Regions from separate parts of the Bradyrhizobium sp. USDA 4501 genome, predicted to be linked through region 2. Evidence: predicted binding sites of a transcription regulator. Region 2 holds the regulator's gene; each other region holds the start of a gene.
What was found. The regulator LexA, encoded in region 2, represses DNA repair genes until DNA is damaged. The targets are predictions, from matches to a motif close to TGTTCNNNNTGTGTTCNG.
Positions count from the first base shown of each region.

Region 1 (10,052 bases), 330 kb from region 2:
ATTCGCCACCCGCCATTCGCTACTTGTCTCTCCCGTCAGTGGCCGAAGACCACCGCGTGCATGATCCGCCCGGGGATGAAGGTGAACAGTCCGGCGATGAGCAGTGCGCCAAAGAAGATGCCGATCATCGTGAACCTGTGGCGACGGACATTGTGGCTCCGTGCGGCCGTGACGCCGAGCACCAGCATGGCGAGCGAGAAGATCGACACTAGGTGGATCGGGCTCCAGGGACCGACCAGCTGGATCTGATGGATCCAAAACGAGCTTCCGGCGACCACCAGCATCAGGATCACCCAGATCCAGCCCAGGGTCCGGTGCGGCAGCGTGCCCTTGGGGGCGGCGAGCTGGATGGAGCCGAGCACGAAGGCGCCCATCGCGGCAAAGGCGTGGAGCGGGATCGCAGGCGCGGTGTCGAGCAATGGCGCGAGGCTCATGATGGCCGGCCCTCGGGTGAAGCTCGCGGCCAAGCATCAAATGCCGCAGGCCAATGTAAATATCATTTACATCAGGCTGTCAAAGTCCAGGGAACCCGCATCCCTTTACGTCGAACCACCGACGTTCTGACAGAGAGTTACCGAGTTATCCTCATATTCCACACGAGGAAATTGCTGGTGCCGATCGCAACGACCGTTCCGGGAAATGATCTTCACGGAACGGCGCCTGACGGAATCGACGGAAGCGCGACCGCTGCTCAGAACGGGATGTCGTCGTCCATGTCGCTGTTGCGGCTGCTGCCACCACCCGCGGCGACGGCGCGGCGCGGCGCCGAGCTGACCGGTCCGGCCGAACCGAAATCGCTGCCGCCATCATCGGAGAAGCTGCTGCCCCCACCGCCACGCCCGTCGAGCATGGTGAGGTTGGAGTTGAAGCCCTGCAGCACGACTTCGGTCGAGTACTTCTCGACGCCGCTCTGGTCGGTCCATTTGCGGGTCTGCAACTGCCCCTCGATGTACACCTTGGCGCCCTTCTTCAGATACTGCTCGGCGACCTTGCAGAGGCCCTCGTTGAAGATCACGACGCGGTGCCACTCGGTCTTTTCCTTGCGCTCGCCGGTGCCCTTGTCGCGCCAGGTTTCCGAGGTGGCGATGGAAAGGTTTGCGATCGGACGGCCGTCCTGCGTCCGCCGGATTTCCGGATCCTTGCCGAGGTTTCCCACCAGGATCACCTTGTTCACGCTTCCTGCCATCGCATCATCTCCACTCAAAAACCGGGCGTCCGGACATTCGGCCGCCACTCTCAACCTTCGCCACTTACGCCGCAGGCGTCGTGGATGACCCTATACGCCGGTGCCGGCTCGTCGCCTTTGCCGTCTCGCGGTTATCCACGGATATCGGGATATAGCACCGGATCCGGCATCGTTCCAGTTTTGTTCGCCACAACCATCCGTAGAAGCGGCGAGTGCCGTCAGAGCGGCAGTCGATCTCGGTGCAGGCCGACGCTCGGCAGCAAGATTTAGAAAAACAACAAACAAATCAGCAGCTTGCCTTATCGATACTTCTCCCGCGAGTGTTGCATTTGGGAGACTGCGTTTGCGGTTGAATCAGCGTATAGCTCCAACCATGGCGCGGGCGCTCGCGTCTGGGATCGTGCTTCGGGACCGTTTGGAAGCCGATCGGGGTGCTGGGGGATTGATAATGAAGAAGTTTTTGCTCGGTACGGTTGCTCTGATTGCGTTTGCTGCGCCTGCCGCGGCTGCCGATCTCGCTGCGCGCCCGTACACCAAGGCGCCGCCGCCCGTGGTTGCCCCGATCTATGACTGGACCGGCTTCTACATCGGCGCCAACGGCGGCTGGGGCTCGAGCCACAATTGCTGGGACCAGCTCCCGGCCGGCATCTTCCTCGCATCAGATGGTTGCCATGATGCAACCGGCGGCGTCGCCGGTGGCCAGATCGGTTATCGCTGGCAGGCTGGCGCTTGGGTGTTCGGCCTCGAAGCGCAGGGCGACTGGGCTGACCTGAAGGGCAGCAACAACAGCGCGATCTTCCCGGGCCTGTTCACCAACCAGTCCAAGATCGACGCGTTCGGCCTGTTCACCGGCCAGATCGGTTACGCCGTCAACAACGTGCTGCTCTACGCCAAGGGCGGCGCGGCGCTGACCGACAACCGCTTCAACACCTACTTCACCCCAACCGGCGTGCTGGTCGGCAGCGCCAGCGACACCCGCTGGGGCGGCACCGTCGGCGCCGGCATCGAAGTCGGCTTCGCGCCGAACTGGACCGCGGGCATCGAATACGACCACCTGTTCATGCAGGACAAGACCTATAACCTGATCGCCCCCAACGGCACGCTGAACAGCACCATCCGCGATCGCCAGGACGTCGACCTCGTTACCGTCCGCGTGAACTACAAGTGGGGTGGTCCGGTCGTCGCGCGCTATTGATCGCGCCAGGCCGATTGATCCAGACGAAAGGCCGGCCTCGCGCCGGCCTTTTTGTTTGCGCGCCTGTTTGTGCGCCGGCTTTTTCGTTGCGTGTGCACGCGCACCTCACCGGGGCCGTTTTCGGTGCGTTGTGGTTTCGCGGATACACACGTTCCGGCATTTCTCTGTAGAAGCACCAGCACGTCACGCGACACTGCTGTGACGCTCTCTTCAAGATATCTGAAGGGACAACAAGAAAATGGGACTGGGACTTTGAAAATGAGGACTGTTTTGCTGGCCTCGGCCGGCATGTTTGCACTGAGCGCTTTTGCACCGGCAATGGCCGCCGACATGGCGGCACGCGCGCCTTACGTGAAGGCTCCGCCGCCGGCCGCGATCTACAACTGGACCGGCTTCTACGTCGGTGGCTTCGGCGGCTACGCCAGCGAGAACTCCGGCACCCCGAGCATGGAAGGCGGCTTCGGCGGCGGCACCATCGGCTACAACTGGCAAGCCGGCAACATCGTGTACGGCCTCGAGGTCGACGCCGCAGGCGCTGACATCGACGCATCGGTCTCCGCGCTCGGCGTCACCGCCCGCAGCAAGATCGACTCGCTCGGCACCGTGCGCGGCCGCCTCGGCTTCGCCGTCGACAAGGTGCTGTTCTATGGCACCGGCGGTTACGCCTGGGCCAACAACGAAGTCAGCGTCACCGCGCTCGGCGTGACCGCCTCGCAGAGCAACTTTCACTCCGGCTGGACCGTCGGCGCCGGCGTCGAGGCGTTCATCGCGCCGCAGTGGTCGATCAAGGGCGAATACCTGTATCGCAGCCTCGACAGCGAGAACTATTTCGGCGTGCCGTCCGGTACGCTCGAGCTGCACAGCGCCCAGTTCGGCGTCAACTATCACTTCGGCGGCCCGATCGTCGCCAAGTACTAAGCCTGAGCGAATTGCCTGACCGCCATCGGCGGTCAGATCGCACTGAAAGGCCGGCCTAGCGCCGGCCTTTTTGCGTAAGCGCGTTTTCGAGCGAAGTGAATTGCGGTTCGCGTCAAGAAAACGCGTCACAGCAGGAATCCAGAGCTCCCGTTCCGATCCCATCGAAGCGGGAAAAGGCTCTAGCGGAACCGGCGCTGCTGACGGCTGCTGCCATCAGGCAAACTATCCGTTGATGGACGCGACTCAGCACTGGAAATTGTCCACCGTTCTTCCTACGTTCCAGTCTTCACACCCCATCGGCGCAAGGTCCCGGCATCACCGGCGATGCGCGCCCAAAAGGCGCCAAGCATGCGCCCGGAACTGTCGCTATGGATGAAGTGCTCAAGGCGAAGCGCCAACAGAACGCCGGCTCCTCATCGCGCGCCATCACGATCCGTGGCGCGCGCGAACACAATCTGAAGAACATCGACGTCGAGATTCCCCGCGACAAGCTCGTGGTGTTCACCGGCCTGTCCGGCTCCGGCAAATCGTCGCTCGCGTTCGACACCATCTATGCCGAGGGCCAGCGCCGCTACGTCGAATCGCTGTCGGCCTATGCGCGCCAGTTCCTCGAGATGATGCAGAAGCCGGATGTCGACCAGATCGACGGCCTGTCGCCGGCGATCTCGATCGAGCAGAAGACCACGTCGAAGAACCCGCGCTCCACCGTCGGCACCGTCACCGAGATCTACGACTACATGCGCCTGCTCTGGGCGCGCGTCGGCGTGCCCTATTCGCCGGCCACCGGCCTGCCGATCGAGAGCCAGATCGTCTCGCAGATGGTCGATCGCGTGCTAGCGCTGCCGGAAGGCACCCGCCTCTATCTGCTGGCGCCGGTCGTGCGCGGTCGCAAGGGCGAGTACAAGAAGGAGCTCGCCGAGTACCTCAAGAAGGGCTTTCAGCGCGTCAAGATCGACGGCACCTTTTACGAACTGTCCGAGGCGCCGGCGCTCGACAAGAAATTCCCGCACGACATCGACGTCGTGGTCGACCGCATCGTGGTGCGTCCCGACCTCGCCCAGCGCCTCGCGGAAAGCTTTGAGACCGCGCTGAAGCTCGCCGAGGGCCTCGCCGTGATTGAATATGCCGACGCGCCGGCGGCGGCCGCCCAGGACGACAAGAAAGAGGACAAGAAGAAAACCGCCAAAATCCACGACAAGAGCGGGCCCGAGCGCATCCTGTTCTCGGAGAAGTTCGCCTGCCCGGTCTCCGGGTTCACGATCCCCGAGATCGAGCCGCGCCTGTTCTCGTTCAACAACCCCTATGGCGCCTGTCCGGCCTGCGGCGGCCTCGGCGTCGAGCAGCATATCGACGCGGACCTGGTCATCCCCGACAAGGAGCTGACCTTGCGCAAGGGCGCGATCGCGCCCTGGGCGAAATCATCCTCGCCCTACTACATCCAGACCCTGACCGCGCTCGGCAAGCACTACAAGTTCACGCTCGACACCAAGTGGAAGGACCTCACCAAGAAGGTCCAGAACGCGCTGCTGCACGGCTCCGGCGACGACGAGATCAAGTTCTCCTATGAGGACGGCGTCCGCTCCTACGACACCAAGAAGCCGTTCGAGGGCGTCATCACCAACATCAACCGCCGCTACCGCGAGACCGAGAGCGAGTGGGCGCGCGAGGAACTCGGCAAGTATTTCTCCGACGTGCCCTGCGAAGGCTGCAACGGCCACCGCCTGAAGCCGGAGGCGCTGTGCGTCAAGATCGGCGGCAAGCACATCGGCGAGATCTCCGAGCTCTCGGTCAAGCGCGCCGGCGAATGGTTCGAGACGGTGCCGGAGGCGCTGAACGCGCAGCAGAACGAGATCGCAACGCGCATCCTGAAAGAGATCCGCGAGCGCCTGACCTTCCTGCTTGACGTCGGCCTGAACTACCTGACGCTGTCGCGCTCCTCCGGCACGCTGTCGGGCGGCGAGAGCCAGCGCATCCGCCTCGCCTCGCAGATCGGCTCGGGCCTCACCGGCGTGCTCTACGTGCTGGACGAGCCGTCGATCGGCCTGCACCAGCGCGACAATGCCCGCCTGCTCGACACCCTGAAGCGGCTGCGCGACCTCGGTAACACCGTGGTCGTGGTCGAGCATGACGAGGACGCCATCCGCCTCGCCGATTATGTGCTCGATATCGGGCCCGGCGCCGGCATGCATGGCGGCCACATCGTCGCTGAGGGCACGCCCGACCAGATCATGCGCAACCCGAAATCGCTGACCGGCAAGTATCTCACCGGCGAGTTGTCGGTGCCTGTGCCCGACCGGCGGCCGCCGAACCACCGGCGCACCATCAAGGTCGTCAACGCCCGCGGCAACAACCTCAAGAACGTCTCGGCCGAAATCCCGCTCGGCCTGTTCACCTGCGTGACCGGCGTCTCCGGCGGCGGCAAGTCGACGCTGTTGATCGACACGCTGTACCGCGCCATCGCCCGCAAGCTGAACAACGCCAGCGAGGGCGCGGCGCCGCACGACCGCATCGAGGGCCTCGAGCACATCGACAAGATCATCGACATCGACCAGTCGCCGATCGGCCGCACGCCGCGTTCCAACCCCGCGACCTATACCGGTGCCTTCACGCCGATCCGCGAATGGTTCGCCGGCCTGCCGGAGGCGAAGGCGCGCGGCTACGAGCCCGGGCGCTTCTCCTTCAACGTCAAGGGCGGCCGCTGCGAGGCCTGCCAGGGCGACGGCGTCATCAAGATCGAGATGCACTTCCTGCCCGACGTCTACGTCACCTGCGACACCTGCAAGGGCAAGCGCTATAACCGCGAGACCTTGGAGGTGCTGTTCAAGGGCAAGAGCATCGCCGACGTGCTCGACATGACGGTCGAGGAGGCCGCCGAGTTCTTCAAGGCGGTGCCGCGCGTGCGCGAGACGTTCCAGACCTTGCACCGCGTCGGCCTCGACTACATCCATGTCGGCCAGCAGGCGACGACGCTGTCGGGCGGCGAAGCCCAGCGCGTCAAGCTGGCGAAGGAATTGTCAAAGCGCGCCACCGGCCGCACGCTCTACATCCTGGACGAGCCGACCACCGGCCTGCACTTCCACGACGTAGCAAAACTGCTCGAGGTGCTGCACGAGCTGGTCGCCCAGGGCAACACGGTTGTCGTGATCGAGCACAATCTCGAAGTCATCAAGACCGCCGACTGGGTCATCGACCTCGGCCCCGAAGGCGGTGACGGCGGCGGCGAGATCGTCGCCTGGGGCCCGCCCGAGGACATCGTCAAGGCCCCGCGCAGCTACACCGGCAAGTTCCTGGCTCCGGTGCTGAAGAAGGCGAACAGCAAGCCGAGGAAGAGCTCAGCGAGCGAGGCCGCGGAGTAGCTAACGTGCCTTTGTACAGCTACGTCGTCGGCTACCGCGGTTCGACGTATCGGTGCAGAGCAGCTCCAGCAACTTCAAAGGCTTTGCACCACAAGCGCTTGCGCAGATTCCGGATGGCGCACTTCCAGGACTGACCCCAGCCTTGCGCAAGGATTTGGCCAAGGCCTGGGGCGAATGGGAGCAGATTCCCGAATTGTCGCGCGTATGGCGGACAAGGTTTAGAGTCGGCGACCACGAGATGATTGGTGTACGCCGTCGAAACCAAACCCTAGTAAGAGCAGGACGGAATATCGAGCGCAATCCGCTCGATATTGGTCGCTGGCACGTTACGCAAAAAACTCCGGCGGCACGTGGTCGGTCAGCCATACGCCGTTGTCCGCACGATAGAACTTGAATCCCTTCCCGTGCATGCCGCCCGCATCGACCTTGAAGATCTGCGGCTTGCCGTGGCGCTGACCGACGCGCAGCGCCGTGGCTTCGTCAAACGATAGGTGCACCTGCTGACGTCCCTGCGGTTTCAGGCCCTCTGACAGAATCGCCTCGACAAACCGTGTCGCGGTGCCGTGATAGAGCAAGGACGGCGGCTCCTGCGGCGCCAAGCCGAGCTCCACGGTGACCGAATGTCCTTGTGCAGCGCGGATACTGAGGCCATCGGGCGAAATCGAAAACCGCTTCTTGTCGCTGTCCGCCACGACATCAAGCAGGTCCGCCCGGCCGAACTTCGTCCCCGCGGCATTGGCTTTCGCGATCAGCTCGTCGATGTTGGCCCAGCCTCCGGAGCTAAGCGTCAAGCCAATTTCGCCGGGCTTGTGCCGCAGCACGAAGCTCAAGAACTTGCTGAGTTGGATTGGACCGACCGGCATTGCTGGATTTCCCGTCCCGCCGGTTTATACCGAGCGCCGATCCTGACGAGCAAGTGCCCCCAGAGCGTATTGCGGATCAGCGAAGCATAATCCGCTGCTCTTGCGACGAGCGCGGGCGGGTTGCGCCGGAGCCTGTCATCGGGCCGCGACCCGCTCTACAGCCCCTCTCAATTCCCGCGATGGGTAGCGATCTGCCAGACGTTGGCCCAGGCATCCCGCACCATCGCGCGTCTGTCGCCATAGGGCGTATCCGCAGGCGGCTCGCTCGATTCAGCGCCTGCCGCGATCGCCCGCCGATAGGTCTCGTCCGCGTCTCGAACATAGACGTAGAGAAAGGCCGACGTCGCCTCGCGGACGCCTCCGCCGTCGCTGATCAGGATGATCGAGTCTCCGATCCGGATTTCCGTTGGCGCGCCGGAGCGGACTTCGCCCTGCGCATCGAAGACGTCTCGAAGAAATCTGGCCAAGCCAGTGAGGTCGCGGGTGACAATTCGCGGTATGACGGAAGGCCAGCCTGCGGGCTTGAATTGGGGCATGTGCCTGACTTAGTAGCCCGCATGAGCGGAGGGGTCTATCAGCCGAACAAGTTGACCGCTCCCGCATGTCGCTTCGCTCATGCGGGCTACGGTCTCTCAACCGCTCTGCTACACCGCCCAATAATTCGGGTGCGTGTACGATCGCGAGCGGTCGCCCCAGTCGAATTCGTCGCCGTCGAATTCGGAGGGTCCTGACCGCAGATCATCCAGCGTCACCTCGGCCTCGAAGGCCTGCCGCACAGGATCGAATCGCAGCGCGGTCCATCTGACGGGATAGTGGTGGTGGGTACTCAGCACGCCTCCGGTCTTGATGATGGCATAGGCCACCGTTCCGCTCACCTTGTCGAGCATCAGCCGCTCGATCGACCCGAGCTTGGCGCCATCGCGCCCGAAGACGCAGACATGCTCGACCCGGTCACTGGGCACCAAGGTATGATGCATGGCATCCTCCCTGTGTTCCGCTTATTTGCCCGATAATATATGCCTGCCGCGCTGGTGAGCCAATGGGGCGCGGCTCGGCGACAGGTTGCAGGGGCCGGTTGGCTCTACCCTGCGGCGGCGGACGCTTGCACAATTTCGGAATAATAAAAACGTACCGCTGATTTGCCCGACGCGTCAAGTCGCTTTTCCGAGTCTCGGCGGCAGCCTGCTCCTTTGCATGGGGTTGTTTTCGATATTTTGGGACACCCCACGCACCTTCCCCCTACTCCGTCCGTCTGAGGAACGCCCCGAACGCGCGCGGGCCGTCGCCGACCTTGACCTCGCCAATCACCTTCAGCTCGGCGGCGTCGATCATGCTCAGCGTGTTGCTTTCCCAGTTCGCGACCAGGATGCGCTTGCCGTCGGCGGTCGCCTCGATGCCTTCGGGGTAATCGCCGACCGTGATCCGCTTCACGGGCTGCAACGTCGCGAGGTCGAACACGCTGACCTTGCCGTCATACTGGTCAGTGACGAAGCCGCGGCCCTGCGCCAGCGCCACCGCGTAGGGGCGCAGGCCGACATGCACGCGGCCGATCTCGCGCGCGGTCGCGACGTCGATCACCGAGACGTCGTTGGTGCCGACATTGGCGGTGTAGGCACGCTTGCCATCGGCATCGATGGTGACACCAAACGGCCGACTCCCGACCTTCACGATCCCCCTCCGCTCGCGCGAGGCGGTATCGATGATGGAGACGCTGTCATCGTCGCGATCCGCCGACAGCAGCAGCAGCCCATCCGGTGTCACCGCCAGCCCGGACGGCGATGCACCGACTGCGATACTTGCGACGACACGCCGCTCTCTGGCATCGATCACCCGCACCGCGGCGGCGTACCAGTCGGCGACATAGACCATCGCGCCGTCGGGCGCGACCGCGATGCCGAGCGGCCCGCCGCCGACATCGACCCGGCCCACCACCTTTCGCGCCGGCGCGTCGACTACCGTGACCGCCTTGGCATCCGGGCTGGTCACATAGGCGAAGCGGCCGTCATTGCTGACGGCAACGCCGGCGGGCTTGCCGCCGATCGCGATGGTCGCAACCGGCTTCGAAGTCGCGAGATCGACCACCGTGAGATCGTCGCTGAGCTGGTTGGTGACGAACGCCTCCTCGGCGCGCGCGGCGCCGAGGCTGGCAAGCAGCGCGACGAGCGCAATCGCGCGCACGGCTAAAGCCCGACGAGATTGGGACAAACCATCATCGCGCTTTAGCTCCTCGTCTTGAGCATGATCTTGTCGGAAAACCGCTTCGCACTTTTCCGGATCATGCTCAGGTCCCGCTCTCGATCTTCTTCTTCAGCGCTTCGAGCCCGGCCTTGTAGAGCCCGCTCACCGCCTTCACCGCGGCCTCGTCGCTCAGCTCCGGCGGCGGGTCGTTGTTGGGAAAGCCGCGATAGAACGCGCCGTTCCATTCCAGCTTCGACTTGCCGTCGGGCGCCGGCGACACCGTCAGCGTCGAGGAATAATTGGTGACCGGTAGCACCTTCACGTCGACCGCCGTGATCCGGTACGAATAGCTCATC
Region 1 covers NZ_JBSSEX010000001.1:8,884,999-8,895,050, forward strand. Annotated here, with positions in the region: gene ACVWZM_RS41505 (DUF2306 domain-containing protein) at 36-434, opposite strand; gene ACVWZM_RS41510 (single-stranded DNA-binding protein) at 692-1,186, opposite strand; gene ACVWZM_RS41515 (outer membrane protein) at 1,635-2,381, shown strand; gene ACVWZM_RS41520 (outer membrane protein) at 2,640-3,299, shown strand; gene uvrA (excinuclease ABC subunit UvrA) at 3,668-6,655, shown strand; gene ACVWZM_RS41530 (RNA 2'-phosphotransferase) at 6,982-7,518, opposite strand; gene ACVWZM_RS41535 (VOC family protein) at 7,686-7,985, opposite strand; gene ACVWZM_RS41540 (PRC-barrel domain-containing protein) at 8,163-8,495, opposite strand; gene ACVWZM_RS41545 (YVTN family beta-propeller repeat protein) at 8,758-9,696, opposite strand; partial or broken gene ACVWZM_RS41550 (SRPBCC family protein) at 9,800-10,052, opposite strand, start outside.
Region 1: ACVWZM_RS41510 (single-stranded DNA-binding protein) is a predicted target of LexA. The motif match lies at 1,357-1,374, and genes of this name have one in related genera.

Region 2 (10,052 bases):
AGCCCGCCCTCAGTCCATCAGATGATCGTCACGCTCGAACGTAACGGCCTCATTCGCCGTCGAGCCGATATCCCCAGAAGCATCGAAATCCTCGTGCCGCCAGAGAACTTGCCGATCCTAAGCTGGCTCGGTATCAAACCGTCAAAATCACTGTGACGAGCCACTAGTGGTTCTGCTTGCCTCGGCTATAGCGTTTGCGAATGCGCTCCCGCGCTAAGCATCTCAGCTAAAGGAGGCAAAGATGAGCCGCCCTTCTCTTCTTTCATGCACCCTGTTGTTGATCTTTACTTGTACTTGCGTCAGTCCCGCAGGGGCAGCCCCACCTGCCGACGAACTTTCCTCGGCGGCTGCCAAATGGGATGCCGCCATCAACAACGCAGACTTCGATGCCCTGTTACCGTTGTATGCCGCTGACGCCAGATTGATGCCGCCTGGTGCGCAGCCAGTCACCGGCCCTTTGGCAATCCGTAATTTCTTTGCCGGGCGGGGAAGAAGCGTCAGAGATCACAAGGTTGAGCTGCTCGATGTGTTGCCCATGGGAAAATACGCCTACACCACCTCGCATTTCACGGCCACGCTAGTAATAAATGAGAAGGCGGCGCCAATTTCTGGCAGCACCGTGAGACTGCTTGAACGCCAACCCGACGGGCAGTGGAAGATAAAGTCTCATATCTTCGTCAAGGAATAGATTCGCGGGTGCCACAGCCACACGGTCAGCCACCCCGCAAGCCTGACGGCCCGCAAGTGACGGATGGTCATGCACCTTATTGGCCCTCAGCCGAAGACGGCATTGATCATCGGGACATCGGTTCATTGGGTAAGCCGGACGTCCCTCGGTTTGGTCGCCATTGCCGTGGCTGTCGCCAGATGTTCGATCTCGCCCAACGCTGGGCCCGCGGCGGCGCCAGCAACCAACCCTTGCGAGCCCGCCGGGGATTGGATAGCCTTCTGCTCGCGATGAGCCTCGCAGGCTCATTCGTCCCTCGCGCGACTGGCGAGCTTACGTGGAATTGACCACGGTGAAGCGCGAAGGGTTTCAACGCCGTTCGCCTGGGCAACCCGTTCAGCTGATGATCCAGCGTCTTAGGGAGCCCGCACCATGCCGTCATTCCGCAATGAACTCCATCTCAACGATTCGGAAGTTGCCCTTGCGCTCGAGGGCGAAGAGCGCCGCCAGCAAGACGGCGTCGAGCTGATTCCGTCGGAGAACTACACCTATCCCGAGGTGCTCGAGCTGCTCGGATCGGTGTTCACCAACAAGTATTCCGAGGGCTATCCGGGACGTCGCTATTACGGCGGCCAGGAATTCACCGACCAGATGGAGAACCTTGCCCGCCAGCGCGCTTGCGCGCTGTTCCGCGCCGAACATGCCAACGTTCAGCCTCTGTCCGGGTCGCCAATGAACCAGGCCGTGTATCTCGGCCTGCTGCAGCCCGGCGATACGATCTTGGCGATGGACCTTTCACACGGCGGCCATCTCACTCATGGCGCGCCGGTGTCGCACATGGGGCGGCTCTTCAACTTCGCCCGCTACAAGACGCAGCCGTCAAACGGCGGCGCCATCGATTTCGATGAGCTCCGCGCCATGGCCCGGCACGTCCGCCCGAAGCTGGTGCTGTGCGGCTACAGCTCTTATCCGCGCGATCTGGATTATGCGTCCTTCAAGAGCATCGCCGATGAAGTGGGTGCACTGACCATGGCCGACGTCAGCCATTACGGCGGCCTGATCGCCGGCAACGCCTTGCGCAATCCGCTCGATGCGGGTTTCGACGTGATGACGACGACATCGCACAAGACGCTTCGCGGGCCGCGTGGCGGCATCGTTCTTTGTCGCCGGGAGTTCGCCGGCAAGATAGACGCGTCGGTGTTCCCGGGATTGCAGGGAGGTCCGCACATGAACGTTGTGGCCGGAACCGCGGTCACGCTGAAGAAGGCTTCGACGTCCGATTTTCATGCCTATGCAAGGCTGGTCATGCGCAACGCGAAGGTCCTGGCCGAAGCGTTGATGGAACGCGGCATGACGTTGATCACCGGCGGAACCGACAATCACATGATGGTCGTGGATACCGTGGCCAGCGTCGGCGTGGACGGCAGCGCGGCCGAGAACATCCTCGACGCCGTTGGGATCACCGCAAACAAGCAGATCATTCCCGACGATCCGCATCCGCCGCTCAAGCCGAGCGGCATTCGCCTCGGGACGCCGGCGGCGACCACGCGCGGCATGGGCGAGCCCGAAATGCGCCTCATCGCCGAACTCATTGCGGAATCCCTCCGGTCGAAGGGAGATGCAGCGGTCGTCAAGCGACTGAGGTCGAACAGCGTCGAGATGTGCCGCGCCTTCCCCGTTCCGGGGATCGCGCCGCCCTCATAGGCAGCCGAGCCGCGTTCCTGTTCCGCATTCGTCGCGTAGCTCGGCAGGTCGTGAAGGTTCCCGGGGGAAGGACCGGAACGGAAATTGATGCTGTTCGTTGGACCGCATGATCTCGAAGACGGAGCGTCCAACGCCGTGACCCGGAAAACCTTGCAAGCACGCTCGGAACAGGCGCTCGTCGTCATCATTCTCAGCACCGGTGCGCTGATCGGTTACCTCGGCCTGGCGCTATCCAGGCTGTGAGAGCTACGCCCGGCGGGCGTCAAGCCGCCGGCAAGCATCAAGTCGCTTGGTGCGCTGAAAGCTAGTGCGTGCGTGCCACTGGCCGACGCGGCAAGCCAAGCCCCGTAGCAAAAATATAGGGTGAAAAGAGCAAGGCTCGGACAGATCATGTCGCGAGAATACGGATGTTTGAAGCACAAGCGACGACACCCGCCGTCGTCCCGGCGAAGGCCGGGAGCCATTACCCCAAATCTCAATTGTTGTGCGACGCTGGGGCCACGATCCCGTTCCTGATCAAATGCGGTGGTTGTGGGTCCCGGCCTTCGCCGGGACGACGGTGGTGTGCGCGGGAACAGTCTCGCGATGAATGCAACGCCACGTACAATCCACACACCGGTCACTGAAATCGAGGACATTGCCGCCTGCCCGCAATTCTCGTACACGGTTTCATGCAATGACCTCGCAATTCACTCCCAACTCCGTCGACGTGCTGCTGTTCGATATCGGCCGCGTCGTGCTCGACATCAACTTTGACAAGGTGATGGCGCACTGGGCGCAGCATGCCGGGTGTGCGCCCGCCGAGCTCGCCACGCGCTTTGTCGTCGACGACAGTTTCAAGCATCATGAGATCGGCCGGATCGACGACGCGGCTTTCTTCGAGAATCTGCGCCGGACGCTCGGCATCAACATCACGGACGCCCAGTTCCTCGAAGGCTGGAACGCGATCTTCACCGGCGAGATGCCGGGCATCGCCCCGCTGCTCGCGGCGGCCGCCAAGCGGATGCCGCTCTACGCCTTCTCCAACACCAATCCGGCCCATGTCGCGCATTTCTCGGTCACCCATGCCGAGCTGCTCAGCCATTTCCGCAACGTCTTCCTGTCCTCGAGCATCGGCTTCCGCAAACCCGACGCCGAGGCCTATGATCATGTGGTAAAAGCCATCGGCGTGCCGGCGTCGCGGATCCTGTTTTTCGACGACCTGGCCGCCAATATCGAAGGTGCGCGGGCCCGCGGCCTTTATGCTATCCACGTGACATCGACGGATGACGTGGCAAGGGCTTTGACCGCACTTGGAATTTGAAGATTAGGAATTGAGGAACTCTGAGCGTGGCCCTGATGCCGGTTGCCGATGCCCTGTCCGCCGTCCTCGCCGGCGCCGAACCGCTGCCGGAGGAGATGGTCGCGCTCGATGCCGCCTACCACCGCACGCTTGCGCACGACCTCGCGGCGCTCCGCACCCAGCCGCCGCAGCCGATGTCGGCGATGGACGGCTATGCGGTGCGCGCCGCCGATGCGGCTGATCTAAAGGCCCGGCTCAAGGTGATCGGCGAAGTCGCCGCCGGCCGGCCGTTCGACCGGACGGTCGGCGCCGGCGAGGCGGTGCGGATCTTCACCGGCGGCGTGATCCCCAATGGCGCCGACGCGGTGATCATCCAGGAGGACACCGCCGTCGACGGCGACCACATCACGATCACGGAGGCCGCCAGCGTCGGGCGGCACATCCGCCCGGCTGGGGTCGACTTCCGTGAGGGCGAGGTGCTGCTCGTCGGCGGCAGCCGCCTGTCCGACCGCGCGCTGTCGCTGGCGGCCGCCATGAACTATCCGGGACTTGCGGTGCGCCGCCGCCCGAAGGTCGCGGTGCTGGCGACCGGCGACGAGCTGGTGATGCCGGGCTCGCAGCCCGGCCCCGGCCAGATCGTCTATTCCAACGGCTACGCGCTGCGGGCGCTGGCGCGCGCCGAGGGCGCCGAGACCGTCGACCTCGGCGTTGCCGCCGACACGGTGGAGGCGACCACGGCGGGCATCCGCCGGGCGCGCGAGGCCGGTGCCGATGTCCTGATCACGACAGGCGGCGCCTCGGTCGGCGACCACGATCTCGTCAAGCGGTCGCTGGAAGCCGAGGGCGTCGACATGACGTTCTGGCGGATTGCGATGCGGCCCGGCAAGCCGATGATGCATGGCCGGCTCGGCGCGATGAGGGTGATCGGCCTGCCCGGCAATCCGGTGTCGTCCTATGTCTGCGCCTTCCTGTTCCTGGTGCCGTTGATTCGGGCGCTGAGCGGCCGGAAAGTGATTCATCATCGCCGCACGAGCGCCCTGCTCGGCCGCGACCTCGCCGCCAACGACCAGCGCGAGGACTATCTGCGTGCACGGCTCGAAGCGCGCGAGGACGGCACGTTGATCGCAACGCCGGTGACGCAGCAGGACTCGTCGTTGCTCGGGAATCTCGCTGCGGCACGGGCACTTCTCGTGCGCCCGCCGTTCGCGGCGGCGGCCGTCGAAGGCAGCGAATGCGAGATCCTGACACTGCCCGAATAGGGTTTTCGCGCCCCGCCGATTGTGCGTTGCCCGACACGTTCACCGGAAATTAAGTGGTTGCGGAACACATATCGAACATATAGTGTCCGTTCATGATTTGTTTCGAGTGCTGGTGTCTACATTCGGGAAGCTGCATGGAAGCAGGTGCATCGAGCACATGCTCCTGAGGTCAGGCCCGGCCTGCAGGCCCCACCAGAAGAGTCTCGGAATCGAACGACGCTATCAACCGGGGGAATACTCGAGATGCTCACGCGCAAACAGTACGAACTACTGCGTTTCATCAATGAACGTCTGAAAGAGGCCGGCGTACCGCCCTCCTTCGACGAGATGAAGGATGCGCTCGACCTGCGCTCGAAGTCCGGTATCCACCGCCTGATCACTGCGCTGGAGGAGCGCGGCTTCATCCGCCGTCTGCCGAACCGCGCCCGCGCCATCGAGGTCATCAAGCTGCCCGAACTCTCGGCCGGCGGCGGCAACGGTCGCCGCGGCTTCACGCCCAGCGTCATCGAAGGCACCCTCGGCCGGCGCGCCAGCACGCCGCCGATTGCCGAGGACGACGGCAACCGTCCGGTCGCGGTCCCCGTGATGGGCCGGATCGCCGCCGGTACGCCGATCGAGGCGCTGCAGACCCGCAGCCACACCATCAGCGTGCCGCCCGACATGCTCGGCGCCGGCGAGCACTACGCGCTCGAGGTACGCGGCGACTCGATGGTCGATGCCGGCATCCTCGACGGCGACATGGCGCTGATCCAGCGCAACGACGTCGCCAATACCGGCGACATCGTGGTGGCGCTGATCGACGAGGAGGAAGCGACCCTGAAGCGCTTCCGCCGCCGCGGCGCATCGATCGCGCTCGAGCCGGCCAACACCGCCTATGAAGTGCGCATCCTGCCGCCGAACCGGGTCCGCATCCAGGGCAAGCTGATCGGCCTTTATCGCAAATACTGAATTGCAAATACTTGCGGCGGCCGGGAACGAGCAACACGTCGGATCGTTCCTTGCATGATAGTGTAGCGTACGGCCTGCCCGATGCGCTCCGATACCTCTCGCGCAGCGTCGCGTGTTTGTGATCGGAGCGATCTCGGACCAGTCGTACAATCGCCCAGAAACGAGCAGACGCTCGTTCGCTATCGTCCACTCTGGTAGAGGCCCTAATGCCTCAAGGAGAGGCAGGGGTCGCTACCTCGAAATGAGGAGCCATCCGATGTGTGACTATAGTCTGCACGCCGTGGCATCGCGCCCCGCCATTGTCGGAGAGACGCTGATCACGACGACGTTCCGCGGCACGTCGACCCGCGGCTTTGCTTCGGAGAATGACCCCACTGTCGCGGTCTGCATGCTGCCGGGCACCGAGCTCGCTTTCGCCGAGAACGTTCGCTACGACAGCCGCTGGATCTGGACCAAGACGCTGAACTATCGCGTCGGCGTATTCAACGAAGTCGAGCCCGACGTGCCCGATCGGCATCATGATGCGGTCGAATTCCCCGACGGCAGCCATGTGCTGGTGACCCAGCTGGTCGAGGGACAGCGCGTCAGCGTGCTGCAATTGCCGGCGCTGCATCCGCCGGTCGAGCAGAAGCCGAAGGTTGTGGAGCGGCGGCCTTCCGCATTCGCAACGCTGTTTTTGGGTTGAGCGCATCGTCGCCGTGGAATGAGCTGTTCGGCGGCGGATGACCTAAGCAATTTCGGGCGACCCCGGACTCCCGCTTCCGGGGCGCAGAAGGAGATTTGCGTCGGCCGGCACCTTGGCGCATCATCGGGTACGGAGGACGTGCGCGGTGGTCGATAAGGTCACATGGCAAAAGGCTGGACGCGTCACGGAACCGGGCCGCTACATGTTCCGGTTCGGTTGGCTGACGGTAACGGCCGACGACCTGAAAGTCTGGGAGCAATTTCCCGAGGCTTCCTTCACTCTCGTCAAGAAGCCCGACGCCGGCCCCGACTCCGACGAATACCATCTCGGCCTGTTCGAGCTGCCGAGCGCGCCCTTGCCGGACCACGGCTAATCATCGCCCTGCAGATCGGTCTCGGCCGGCGTCGCATCCACCGCAGGCCGCGGCGCGGGGGCGCGTAGCGTCGTCTCGCTCTCGCCGTCGCCGGGAACCGCCGGCGACCACGGCCGGTCGATCCCGCCGGGCTTGACCGCATCGACGACGTAGCCGTCCCTGCTCCGTCGCAGCACCAGCGCGCCGTGGCGGCGCAGCCGCTCGGCATCGATCACCGATGCCGCGCAGCCCTGCGGCGCCGGCCGCGCCGTCACGATCAGGCCTGCGCGCTCGCAGTCGTCCACTAGGGCCTCCGGCCGGGTCGCCGGCGCGACGAAGGCGCCGCCGGGTCCCTGGGTCACGCAGCCGCTGGCATCGCAGGAGACGCCCTCGCCGAGCGACGCATCGGTGGCGGTGCGCGCGTCGGCGTCCGCCGCCAGCCACTCCTTGACCAAAAATGCATCCTTGGCGCTGTGCATTAGATGCAGCCGTCCATCACCGCCACGCACCGCGACATTGCGGCCGTCGCCCGAGATCAGCACGTCCGGCTGCGGCACCCTGAGCGCCCAGACCGAGGCCACCAGCAGCAGCACCGCACCTGACCAGCGCAGCGGCGTGCGCAGCAGCCCGAGCAGGATGATGCCGGCGCTCGCTGCGATCAGCGGCCCGATGCCGAACGCCGCCATGCGGCCGACCGCGCCCGGGAGTGCGGCGCCCCATTGCGTCACCAGGATCATCCAGTCGATGCCAAGACCCATGATCGCCCAGAACACGCCGTCGAAGCCGAACGGCATGGCGACGAGCCCCAGCAGGCCGGCCGGCATCACGACCGCCGAGACCACCGGCATCGCCGCGAGGTTGGCGAGCAGCCCGTAGGGCGTCACGCGGTGGAAATGGAATGCGGCATAGGGCGTCGTCGCCAGCCCCGCCACCAGCGAGGCCAGCATCAGCATCGTGAGCTCGCGCCCGCCCCACAGCGCGACGCGCGGGGTCGCCGAATGGTCGGGCGACGCCAGCAGGTTCGGCAGCCCGATCTGCACCAGCGCCACCAGCCCGAGCGTCGCGGCGAACGACATCTGGAAACTGGAATGCACCAGCGCCTCCGGCGCGATCGCGAGCACGATCAGCGCTGCCACCGCCAGCGTGCGAAAGGTGATGGCCCGGCGGTCGACGATCACGGCGAGCAGCACCACGGCGGTCATGAAGAATGACCGCTGGGTCGCGACCTCCGCGCCCGACAGCAGAAGATAGAATGCGGCGGCGACCAGCGCGGCCGCCGCCGCCCATTTCTTGATCGGATGCGCCGCCGTCAGCGCCGGAAACAGCGCGAGCAGCGCGCGCACCGCGAAAAACACGACGCCGGCGACCACGGCCATGTGGTAGCCGGAGATCGACAGCACGTGGCCGAGTCCCGAGATGAACATCGCATCGTTGACCGGCGACGAGATCGCATCGCGCCGGCCGGTGAGCAAGGCGGTCGCGATCGCGCGCTGGTCGCCGTCGAGCGTGGTGCGAATCCGCGCGTCGATGGTGTCGCGCAGGCCCTGCATGAAGGCGGCGTAGCGCAGCGCAAAGCCGCCGGTCGCAGGCGGCTCCCTGGTCTTGACGGCGCCCATCACGAAGCCGGAGGCGCCGATGCCCTGGAAATACAGGTCGCGGCCGAAATCATAGGAGCCCGGGCGCTGTGGCCCGAGCGGCGGCATCAGCCGTGCCTTCAATTCAACGAAGCTGCCGACATCGGGCGCGGTGCCCTTCTTCACCGAGAGCCGGACCCGATCGAGCTTCGTCATGTCGCGCGGGCTCTCCATCGAAACCAACACGCAGCACGAAACGATCGGTCTTCTCGCGGATGTCGCGCGTCTCGACGAAGCCGGTCAGCGCCACCGAGAACATCGGCCGCGCCAGCACCGTGTGAGCGACGCGCGCCGTCTTCCAGGTCGCCGTCGCAAAGCCCGCGGCCACCGCGGCCAGCAGCGCGATGACGGGAAACACGCTGCGCCGCCGCAGCAGCAGCGCCAGCAGGCAGAGCAGGATTGCGACGGTGGCCGCGACCGACAGCACCGGCTCGTGCTCGGCCGCGAAATAGAACGCGATGCCGGTGCCGAACGCCACCGGCACCCAGGGCAACAGGCGGCCAGCGCCGGCCTCGGCGCGCGCCCATTGCCGCAATGTCTCGACGAGAGGCTTCCAGATGCCGGCGCGCGCCGGGAGAAAGCCGCCGACCGGCGCAGCCGTGCGCGGCGGCCACGTCCCCGCGTAGCCGCGTTTGCCGCCCGGCGTCGTGCCCTGCTCCGCCATTCCGCTTGCGATCCCTGCCGGGCGGCAGGCTAGCGGATCGCCCCGTCACCCGACTAGTAGCTCGTCACAGTGATTTTGACTCTTTGGGTATGCCTGGATAGGCGCGCCCCAGTTTGGTGCGAGCTTTGTCCGTTGTGAACATCCAGTTGATACGGGCGCGAGTTTTGTTTCGCTGCCGCTCCCATGCTGCGATCTCGTTTCTAAGGCGTTTTGGATCGTCGATCCGGCGGCCGAGACACTGCCCTTGGAGCACGCCGATCTCGATCTCGACCATATTGAGCCAACTGGCGTGTTTCGGGGTGTAGTGGAACTCGAGGCGGCGCAGGATGCGGCGGGCCTCGGCGGGGGCAAAGGCCTGGTAGAGGGCGCCGGGGGCATGGATCGACAGATTGTCCTGCACGACACGGATGCAGGCGGCCTTGGGGTAATGGACATCGACGAGTTCGCGCATGCAGTGAGCATAATCCACGGCGGTGCGCCGTTCGGTGACTTTGACGTTACGCCAGGCCCGATGCGGATCGAGGGCGACAAAGAGATTGACGGTGCCGTTGCGGCGGTACTCGTAATCGTAACGCTCGCGCTTTCCCGGCTCGGGTGGGATCGGCTGGCGCACTTCGCCGATGAGCTGGACGGGGGTTTCGTCGAAGCAGACCAGCGGCCGCTCGGGATCAGGCGCTTCAGCGTAGAGATCGAGCACATCTTCCATGCGGGCGACGTATTCGCCATCGACATGGGGAATGCACCACATGTCCCTGCGCCACGGCTTGAGGTCATTATCGGCCAGCCGGCGGCGCACGGTCTCGCCCGACAGGCTGTCATGATCGGTGAGCTTGACCATCACGTCGGCCAGCAGCGCC
Region 2 covers NZ_JBSSEX010000001.1:8,557,610-8,567,661, reverse strand. Annotated here, with positions in the region: gene ACVWZM_RS39945 (LexA family protein) at 1-156, shown strand, start outside; gene ACVWZM_RS39940 (YybH family protein) at 242-688, shown strand; ZMP/ZTP riboswitch at 978-1,063, shown strand; gene ACVWZM_RS39935 (serine hydroxymethyltransferase) at 1,100-2,371, shown strand; gene ACVWZM_RS39930 (hypothetical protein) at 2,456-2,614, shown strand; gene ACVWZM_RS39925 (HAD family hydrolase) at 3,048-3,674, shown strand; gene ACVWZM_RS39920 (molybdopterin molybdotransferase MoeA) at 3,701-4,912, shown strand; gene lexA (transcriptional repressor LexA) at 5,156-5,860, shown strand; gene ACVWZM_RS39910 (hypothetical protein) at 6,117-6,545, shown strand; gene ACVWZM_RS39905 (hypothetical protein) at 6,691-6,918, shown strand; partial or broken gene ACVWZM_RS39900 (ComEC/Rec2 family competence protein) at 6,915-9,195, opposite strand; gene ACVWZM_RS39895 (IS630 family transposase) at 9,260-10,052, opposite strand, start outside.

Region 3 (10,052 bases), 920 kb from region 2:
CCGCATCGAGGGCGACGTCGCCACAATCGGGATCACCGACTATGCGCAGTCGCAGCTCGGCGACGTCGTGTTCGTCGAACTGCCCAAGGTCGGCCGCAGCCTGAAGCAGGCCGAGGCCGCCGCTGTCGTCGAATCCGTCAAGGCCGCCTCCGACGTTTACGCGCCGATCTCCGGCGAGGTGGTCGAGGTCAACGACGCGCTCGCCGCCGAGCCCGCACTGGTCAATTCCGACGCCGGCGGCAAGGCCTGGTTCTTCAAGCTGAAGATTGCCGACAAGGGCGAGCTCGGCGGCCTGATGGACGAGGCCGCCTACGCCGCGCACACCGCCTAAAGGATCACTCCGAGGATCACGTCATGAACGCGCCCTTCAAGCCGATCAACGAAGCCGCCACCGATTTCGTCCGCCGCCACATCGGACCGTCGCCGCGCGACGTCAACGCGATGCTGGAGACGGTCGGCGCCGCGAGCCTGCAGGCGCTGATGAACGAGACGCTGCCGGCGTCGATCCGGCAGAAGGCGCCGCTCGATCTCGGCCGGGCGCTGAGCGAGACCGAGGCGCTCGCGCATATGGGCGAGCTCGCCGCGCAGAACCAGGTGTTCACCTCGCTGATCGGCCAGGGCTATTCCGGCACCATCCTGCCCGCCGTGATCCAGCGCAACATTCTGGAGAACCCGGCCTGGTACACCGCCTATACGCCGTACCAGCCGGAGATCAGCCAGGGCCGGCTCGAGGCGCTGTTCAACTTCCAGACCATGATTTGCGATCTCACCGGGCTCGACGTCGCCAACGCCTCGCTGCTCGACGAGGCGACGGCAGCGGCGGAAGCGATGGCGCTCGCCGAGCGGCACTCGCAGGTCAAGGCGAAGGTGTTCTTCGTCGACAAGGAGGTGCATCCGCAGACGCTGGCGGTAATGCGCACGCGCGCCGCGCCGCTGGGCTGGGCGCTGGTGGTCGGCGATCCCTTGACCGAGCTCGACAACGCCGATGTGCTCGGTGCGCTGCTGCAATATCCGGGCACATCGGGCGCGGTACGCGACCTCAAGCCTGCCATCGCGTCGCTGCGCGCCAAGGGCGCGCTTGCGATCGTCGCGGCGGACCTGCTGTCGCTGACGCTGCTCGCCTCGCCCGGCGAGCTCGGCGCCGACATCGCGATCGGCTCGGCGCAGCGGTTCGGCGTGCCGATGGGGTATGGCGGACCGCACGCCGCCTATATGGCGGTGCGCGACACGCTGAAGCGCTCGCTGCCCGGCCGCATCGTCGGCCTCTCGGTGGATTCGCGTGGGCAGCCCGCCTATCGCCTCGCGCTGCAGACCCGCGAGCAGCATATCCGCCGCGAGAAGGCGACCTCGAACATCTGCACCGCGCAGGTGCTGCTCGCCGTGATCGCCTCGATGTATGCGGTCTATCACGGTCCCGAGGGCCTGACCCATATCGCACGCAGCGTGCATCGCCGCGCCACCGTGCTCGCGGCCGGCCTGCGCAAGCTCGGCTTCGCGCCGACCAGCGAAGCGTTCTTCGATACCGTAACCGTCGAGGCTGGTAGCAAGCAGATCGAGCTCGTCACCCGCGCGCAGGCGGAGCGGATCAATCTGCGCATCGGCGCGACCACGCTCGGCATCGCGCTCGACGAGACCTCGACGCCGGAGACGGTCGAGGCGGTGTGGCGCGTGTTCGGCGGCAAGCTCAGCTATGCCGAGATCGAGGCCGGTGCGCACGAGGCGCTGCCGAAGGAGCTGCGGCGCACCAGCGCCTTCCTCAGCCATCCGGTATTCAACACGCATCGTTCCGAGACCGAGCTGCTGCGCTACATGCGCAAGCTCAGCGATCGTGACCTCGCGCTCGACCGCGCGATGATCCCGCTCGGCTCCTGCACGATGAAGCTCAACGCCACCACGGAGATGATCCCGCTGACCTGGCCGGCGTTCGGCAATCTGCATCCGTTCGCGCCCGCGGATCAGGCCAAGGGCTATCACGCGCTGTTCAAGCGGCTGGAGCAATGGCTGTGCGACATCACCGGCTATGAGGCGGTCTCGCTGCAGCCGAACTCCGGCGCGCAGGGCGAATATGCCGGATTGCTGGCGATCCGAGGCTATCACCTCGCGCGCGGCGAGCCGCACCGCAAGGTGTGCCTGATCCCCTCCTCCGCGCACGGCACCAATCCGGCCTCGGCTGCGATGGTCGGCATGGAGGTCGTGGTCGTCGCGTGCGATGCGCGCGGCGACGTCGACGTCAATGATCTTCGCGCCAAGGCGGAGAAGCACTCCGCCAACCTTGCCGCGGTCATGATCACCTATCCGTCGACCCACGGCGTGTTCGAGGAGCATATCCGCGAGATCTGCGACATCGTGCATGCCCATGGCGGCCAGGTCTATCTCGACGGCGCCAACATGAACGCGCAGGTCGGACTGTCGCGGCCCGGCGATTACGGCGCCGATGTCAGCCATCTCAATTTGCACAAGACCTTCTGCATTCCGCATGGCGGCGGCGGCCCCGGCATGGGCCCGATCGGCGTGAAGGCGCATCTTGCGCCCTATCTGCCGGGCCATCCCGCAACCGACGGGGCAACTGCGCACGCCATCGGCCCGGTGTCGGCCGCGCCGTTTGGCTCGGCGTCGATCCTGACCATCTCCTACATCTACATCCTGATGATGGGCGGCGAAGGTCTGACGCGCGCCACCGAGATCGCGATCCTCAACGCCAACTACATCGCCGCACGGCTGAAGCCGCACTTTCCGGTGCTGTACCGCAACGAGCGCGGCCGCGTTGCGCATGAGTGCATCGTCGATCCGCGGCCGCTGAAGACGACCAGCGGCGTCACCGTCGACGACATCGCAAAACGCCTGATCGACTACGGCTTCCACGCGCCGACCATGAGCTTCCCGGTGGCGGGCACGCTGATGATCGAACCGACGGAATCGGAATCGAAGTTCGAGATCGACCGGTTCTGCGACGCCATGATCGCGATCCGCGACGAAATCGCGGAGATCGAGAAGGGCCGCTGGAAGGTCGAGGCCTCGCCCCTGCGCCACGCGCCGCATACCGTGCACGACATCGCCGACGATGTCTGGAACCGGGCCTACACCCGCGCCGAGGGCTGCTTCCCGGCCGGCGTGTCGCGCTCGGACAAATACTGGAGCCCGGTCGGCCGCGTCGACAACGTCTATGGCGACCGCAATCTGGTGTGCTCGTGCCCGCCGGTCGAGGATTATGCGCAGGCGGCGGAGTAAAGCGCACCATTGTTGCAGCTACGTCGTGCTGCGTCTCTGACGCGTGATTCACTCGGTGTCATTCCGGGGCTCGCGAAGCGAGAACCCGGAATCTCGATCCACGACTTCCGGATTCCGGATTCGCGACTGCGTCGCGCCCCGGAATGACGGAATGGTCCGGCCCGCGGCAGGAGGAAACATGCGCGAGGAATTCTGGTTCCATTTCCCGTTTCGCGTCCGCTATTCGGAGGTCGACGCGCAGGCCGTGGTGTTCAACGCGCACTACCTCACCTATTTCGACACCGCGATCACCGAATATTTCCGCGCGCTCGGCTACGACTATCTCGGCGAGGTGGCGCGGACCGGCATCGACTTCCACACTGTCAAATCGGTCGTCGAGTACAAGGCGCCGATCCGGTTCGACGAGGACATCGAGGTCTGCGTGCGGGTCGCCAAGATCGGCCGCTCCTCGATCAATCTTGCGCTCGCGATCTTCGCCAAAGGCTCCGATGATTTGCGCGCCACCGGCGAGATCATCTGGGTCGCGACCGATCAGAAGACCCATCAGTCGGTCGCGGTGACCGAGGATTTGCGGGCACTGATCGCAAGCCGGGAGAAGACGCTGGCATAGGCTGATTGCGCACACAGGTGCGGATCAGGCTTACGGGGCAACCAAGGCCCGGCTTTCGGCGTCCCAGCGCCACAGCCGCTCATTGGTCAGTTCGGTGCCGCCCCACCAGCGATGGATCGTGTTGTATTGGCTGAAGTCGAGCTCGCGATCCGACACTTCCTGGCCGAAATCGGTGAGCGACAGCCGACTGTGCAGGAGTCGGTTGTTTCGGGCCTTCAGATCGTCGGGCGCTTCGATCTCCGCGGGGAATCCGGTCAGGACCGGTGATGGACAATAGGCGAGCCGGTCCAGGATCAGCTCCGCTTCCTGAAAATCGAACACGCCGCGTTCCCTGTTCAGCTCGCTTGAAAGGACCTGTGGGCTTGTCTCGCCGTCGGCGACGAGATCCAGCATCCGCAGTTCGGACGCGCCGAGGCCGGTGTCTTGCCCGGGTAGCTCCTCGAGCAACGCAATCAGTGCCGCGCGGAGCTGCGGGATGGCCGACAGATCCTGCATGAGAAGGTCGAAACAGGGCTCGGGCGTCGGAGCGCGATAGGCAGTCCAGGCGCGACCGGCCAATTCCAGCCGATCATCGGTCACCGCAAGTGCAGGCAACCGCCATTTCGCCAAGCTCTCGCCTCGGTACCCGCCGATCTCGACATCGGTCTGGACCAGCTTGAGCTTCGCTACGATGTGGCGGTGCGGGCGGAGCACGTCGAGCAACCAGGCCAGCACCAACTGGTCATTCGGCTGGGGATCAGCCCATAGCTCGACGCTATCGCAACGCTCGCACAACTCGACAAGCCCAATGTCCCGACCGATCGAGCCGGTCCATCTTGAACTGGCGAAGTCGAGCCAGTGCGTGTCGAAATCGACATGCTTTGCGGAACGCGGTTCCAGCAGGGTCGTGAGGTCACCCGACGAGGGCATTTTCCCCCAAACGAAGCGCGGCCTCAACCCGACGACGATGTCCGCCCTTCCCGCCTACCTCGGGCGATAGCTCGCGAGTTCACTTGTCGCCAGGATCAGACTTGTCACGATGCTCTCCGGCTACGCGCGATGGCATCAGCACCGCAAGCTGAGGATCAACTGCTTTACAAAAGACACACAAAACCAAACGGGCGCCGAAGACGTCGGCAACCCAACGTCCTCAGCGCCCGCTTGCAGCGAAGTCATGTGATGATTTGAGCATGATCTCCGGACAAACGCTTCGCGTTTGTCGCGAGGGAAAACCGCTTCGCACTTTTCCGGATCATGCTGGAGGCTTACTCTTCGGTCGGCTCCTCGCCCTCGGCGTCGCGTTCGGGCGTGCCGGCGAGGATCTGCTCGGAGATCAGGCCGGAGTTCTGCCGGATCGCGGCTTCGATCTTGGCGGTGATGTCGGGATTCGACTTCAGGAATGCCTTGGAATTCTCGCGACCCTGGCCGAGCCGCTGGCTGTCATAGGAGAACCAGGCGCCGGACTTCTCGACGATGCCGGCCTTGACGCCGAGGTCGAGGATCTCGCCCATCTTGGAAACGCCCTCGCCATACATGATGTCGAACTCGACCTGCTTGAAGGGCGGCGCCAGCTTGTTCTTCACCACCTTGACGCGGGTGGTGTTGCCGACCACCTCGTCGCGCTCCTTGATCGCGCCGATGCGGCGGATGTCGAGGCGGACCGAGGCATAGAACTTCAGCGCGTTGCCGCCGGTGGTGGTCTCCGGCGAACCGTACATCACACCGATCTTCATGCGGATCTGGTTGATGAAGATCACCATCGTGTTCGACTTGTTGATCGAGGCGGTGAGCTTGCGCAGCGCCTGGCTCATCAGGCGGGCCTGCAGACCCGGCAGCGCATCGCCCATCTCGCCCTCGAGCTCGGCCTTCGGCACCAGAGCCGCGACCGAATCGATCACCAGCACGTCGACCGCGCCGGAGCGCACCAGCGTGTCGGCGATCTCGAGTGCCTGCTCGCCGGTGTCCGGCTGCGAGATCAAGAGCTCGTCGATGTTGACGCCGAGCTTGCGCGCATAGACCGGGTCGAGCGCGTGTTCAGCGTCGATGAAGGCGCAGATGCCGCCCTTCTTCTGGCCTTCCGCCACCGTGTGCAGCGCCAGCGTGGTCTTGCCCGACGATTCCGGCCCGTAGATTTCGACGATGCGCCCCTTCGGCAGGCCGCCGACGCCGAGCGCGATATCGAGCCCGAGCGACCCCGACGACACCGTCTCGACATCCATCGAACGGTCGTTCTTGCCGAGCTTCATCACCGAGCCCTTGCCGAACTGGCGCTCGATCTGGGAGAGCGCGGCTGAGAGGGCCTTGGACTTGTCCATGGAGGATCCTTCGACGATACGCAGTGCGGTGGCGGACATTTGGGATGTGCTCCTTATGGCGGGGATTCGCTAGCGGGAAAACGGGCGAAGAGATCGGGCGGAATGCGTTGTTGATTGGAACCTCGTACCACGTTTGTTCTATGTTCGCAATATGTTCTTTCGAGCAGATCGGTACTGGCCTGTTTCCATCCTTAGTGGCCTGCTTTGAAATTTCGAGTGGCCTAGTTTGGATTTAATCCTGTGGCAACCAAGGGTTGGCCGATGTTCTCGGTAGGACTACTGAGTCGCCCATCGGATGTTCTGGCTTTAGCAATCGTTATGGTCCGCCAAGTGTTCTCCCTCCACAAGGGAGAAGCGTTACCGGGGTTCTCCGTTGGTGAATGGAGCGTGCCAGCCCAATGGCACAAACTGCACTACACAACTTATTGCCGGCGGGTGTAAGTTCCAGCTCCAACGCAGGAGTTGTGTCATGGGCAGTGACATACTTATAAGCGCGTGCATTGTCCTGTTCGGACTAAGTCCACTCATCATCGTCGGTATTGCAATGTTCGCGCCGTGACGGCGCTGATACTGAGCCCGCGTGAAAAGAAACTCCTGAGGCGCATGGCTCTCGGGCGGCGTGATACTCAGATCGCCACGCAGATCGGCGGAACAGAAGCGCAAATATCGGTCCAGCGCCTTCGCTTACTCAGGAAGCTCCACATCCACTCTCAAGCTCAGATCGTGGACGCGGCGGAAAGATTGGCTAGTTGGCCTACAGTAGTCTTTCGCAAACCTGGCTCGGTGCATCGGGCCGCCCGGTAGATGGCCCCAGCAACGGCCCCTACAGCCCCCAAAGTTGCTGGGGCCGCTCAATAGTGCGTATTTCGCAAAAACGGGACAGCGGTTTTCGGCCAGTACCAACAGATCGGTACTGGCCGTATTTAAGTCCCCGTATCCTAGTTTGAATGTTCGGATTAAGCGAACGGAAACCGTAGCTTGGCCGGTGTTCTCAGTAGGACTACCGAGGCGACCCATCGGATGTTCTATCCCCGTCCCGCCTTTGACCGAGATCAGGGAATTTAATCTTGAGAGAACGAACCGGGGGCAACGGAACGTGATACGATATCATCATCACCGGCCAAGGCTTTGCCCGTAGGCGTCGGTGGCTGAGAGACCAACAGCGCTCCCGCCTGCATAGGAAGGGAGCGCGGCCATGCCGAACCATTCCACAATAGCGCACCGCGAGATGCAGCTTCGCCATCTGGAGCAAGCCGAGCGGCATATTGCCCAAGGCGAACGACACATTGCCGAGCAAGAGGGACTGATCGAGCACCTTGCCAATCACGGGCACGATCTAGCGGAAGCGAAGAAGCTTCTGGATAACTTCTACTCATGCCAGGTTTTGCACGTTCAGCACCGCGACCGAATCCGCAGAGAGCTGGGAGAGTAAAGGGCCACCTCAGTTGACGGCCTATTCTCATCTAGCGCACGATTAATTTCCTAGCGTGGCACAAACTGCACTTTGTTTTGGTGGTCATCCCGAGTTAGATTCCAACCTCACGCAGAGGTTGTGTCATGACCAGTGACCTACTTTTTAGAGCGAGCATTGTGGTGCTGGGGCTGTGCCCCATTGCTATCGCTGCGATTGCAATATTCATGTGAGAAAGCGGCCGCCTCACTTGGCGGCCTCTTTCATTACGGGCCCTTCCCGTCGAATCGCTGCGACATATGACGTGAATCCGGTCGCGTGAATGAGGTGCTGAAAGGCTCTCGACATCGCGGCAGTCGAGAAGCGGCGCTATCTCGCAGGTCAGCTTGAACTATGAAGCCCGGCGCGAGCCGGGATTTTTCTTGGCCCAAAGAACGGCCCCAGCGAGGGGGTACACGCCGAGGCCAAGGCGGTTGGATCATCCATGAGATGACAGGCTCATCACATAAACAGGGCGCCTATGCCTACGATGAGCGCTACGAACGATATCGCCGCGAACGCCATGAAGCCGTACTCGACGCCGTCGTGGTGACTGAGCCTGAACATACAGAGAGCTTGCGCCACGGTCTTCGTGTCCGCATTAAAGTAGGCATGTCAGCGATAGCGCCCTAATTGCGGTTCCAGGCTTAACTTAAGCGAAGATTTTTGAAACGATTCCCTCGATGCCGCTTTTATTGCTCATGCAACAGGCGACCGAGGTTCATCTAGTCCGAGTGACGACCGATGACGGCGAGGTCCAAATCTGGCTCGCCGCGACCTCGCGCGAAGAAGCCGTTGACCGAGTGCTGGATGCAATCCCGGAGGGATGGGCTGTTAGCCTCATTCGGCGACAGCTGGCCGCCGATCACATCCCAGTTCTCAACATGGCGGCCGGAGAAGTGCGCCGGCATCAGGTGTCCTGAAGAAACGGCCCCAGCGCGTTGGAACGAACGCTGAGACCGCCTCACCGCGCCGCTACTGGGCAGGGGCTCCGAGTGTTGCGGCCCCAGCCAAACTGGATTCTACATAAACAAACGGCCCCAGCACCCCGACAGGGAGGCTGAGGCCGAGGAGCGCCCGTGGGGTAGGGAAAGATTCTGGACGCCCCCACCTCAAGCTAGAACCTCCATGGCGCCGAGGGGGCAGTTTTCCATGGCGCGCGACAGCTTTGATTTTTCGAGTGGCCGGCTTGGCTTTAACCCCGGCGTAACCAAGGGCTAGCCGATGTTCTCGGTAGGACTATTGAGAAGGTCCTCAGATGTTCTGGCCCCATAATTTCCTGCGGGTCGCGATCTGTTCTCGCGGAATGTTTACTGGAACAATTGACCCGGCAGTGCCCTTATTTGGGGGCCCCCAGCCAGACAGGTAGCCCCCCGACTGCTGGAGGAAAACCCGCCTCCGGGACGGGTTGGCGGCCCCCTGTTGGGGCCGTTTAAAATTCCGTAGTTCTCCGGCCAAGAACAAAGTTCCGGCCATGCGACGCGCCTTGCGCCCGAAGTTCCCCTGATAATCAACAAGTTAACCTGACAGGCGCGACGGCGTCCGATAACGGCTTGGCACAATCTGCATACTACCTTGGTACCCCTCCTGAGCCCTGGAAAAACTCCGTAGCGTTCGACGGGAAGACTCGGGTTCCGCCAGTGTTCGTAACATTGGCCTGCTCCAAGCAACGCGAATTGGGCGGCGCTGGGCAGGCAACATGGCTGGCGACCGTTCCGTGGCGACGCTGCCGGCGGACGAATCCTTTCCGGAATCCACCACGACGGCCCGAACGGGCGCGGCCTTTCACACGATCTTTTTACGGGCGCTAATCATTGCTACAACTAATGGTTTAAATATCGACGACCGCCCTTCCTTCGCGGAACCGATACAGATGATCCACAGGGGCATCGAGTTCAGCGTCACTCAGCTGATGGCCGGCGTCTGGACGTGGCGCTTCCAGATCGGCGATCGCGTCTTCACGGGCAAGACCGAAGCAAAGCTCGATCTTCTGGCGATCCGCCGCGTGCAGCTGCGGATCGATCGCGAGCTGAACAATCTGGGGCGGGAACGGACCCGCGGCAGCAATGGGGACTGAGGCACAGTCTATCGTGCACGCCCCGGTGCCCTGACGCGCTGGCCTGCAGAGCTTCGGTTCTAATTAAAATTAGAACACACGAACCGGCGCCCGCTTCGCTCGAAAACGCTTCAATCCGCGCTGGCCAGCCGCCGCATCGTGAACTCGATGTCGCCGCCGGGAAGCTCGCGCCAGCTCTCGACGGCGCTCATATAGGCCGCCTTCGGATAGCGCTTGAGAAAGTCACGCGCCCTCACGCGGGCCTGATCGCGTGGCAGGCTGAAGGTCTCGCGCAGATAGCCGTCGTCCGGCTTTCGCCGCTCGGCCATCCGGCTGGCGAGATCGCGCGGACGAGACACCATGCCGCAACTCCGGACCAACTGACGACACCCCAATATAGGGGCGGCGGCGGGA
Region 3 covers NZ_JBSSEX010000001.1:7,633,358-7,643,409, reverse strand. Annotated here, with positions in the region: gene gcvH (glycine cleavage system protein GcvH) at 1-331, shown strand, start outside; gene gcvP (aminomethyl-transferring glycine dehydrogenase) at 355-3,228, shown strand; gene ACVWZM_RS35260 (acyl-CoA thioesterase) at 3,407-3,838, shown strand; gene ACVWZM_RS35255 (hypothetical protein) at 3,869-4,747, opposite strand; gene recA (recombinase RecA) at 5,083-6,171, opposite strand; gene ACVWZM_RS35245 (LuxR C-terminal-related transcriptional regulator) at 6,628-6,936, shown strand; gene ACVWZM_RS35240 (hypothetical protein) at 7,328-7,564, shown strand; gene ACVWZM_RS35235 (hypothetical protein) at 8,308-8,493, opposite strand; gene ACVWZM_RS35230 (hypothetical protein) at 9,456-9,659, shown strand; gene ACVWZM_RS35225 (hypothetical protein) at 9,770-10,000, opposite strand.
Region 3: recA (recombinase RecA) is a predicted target of LexA. The motif match lies at 6,274-6,291, and genes of this name have one in related genera.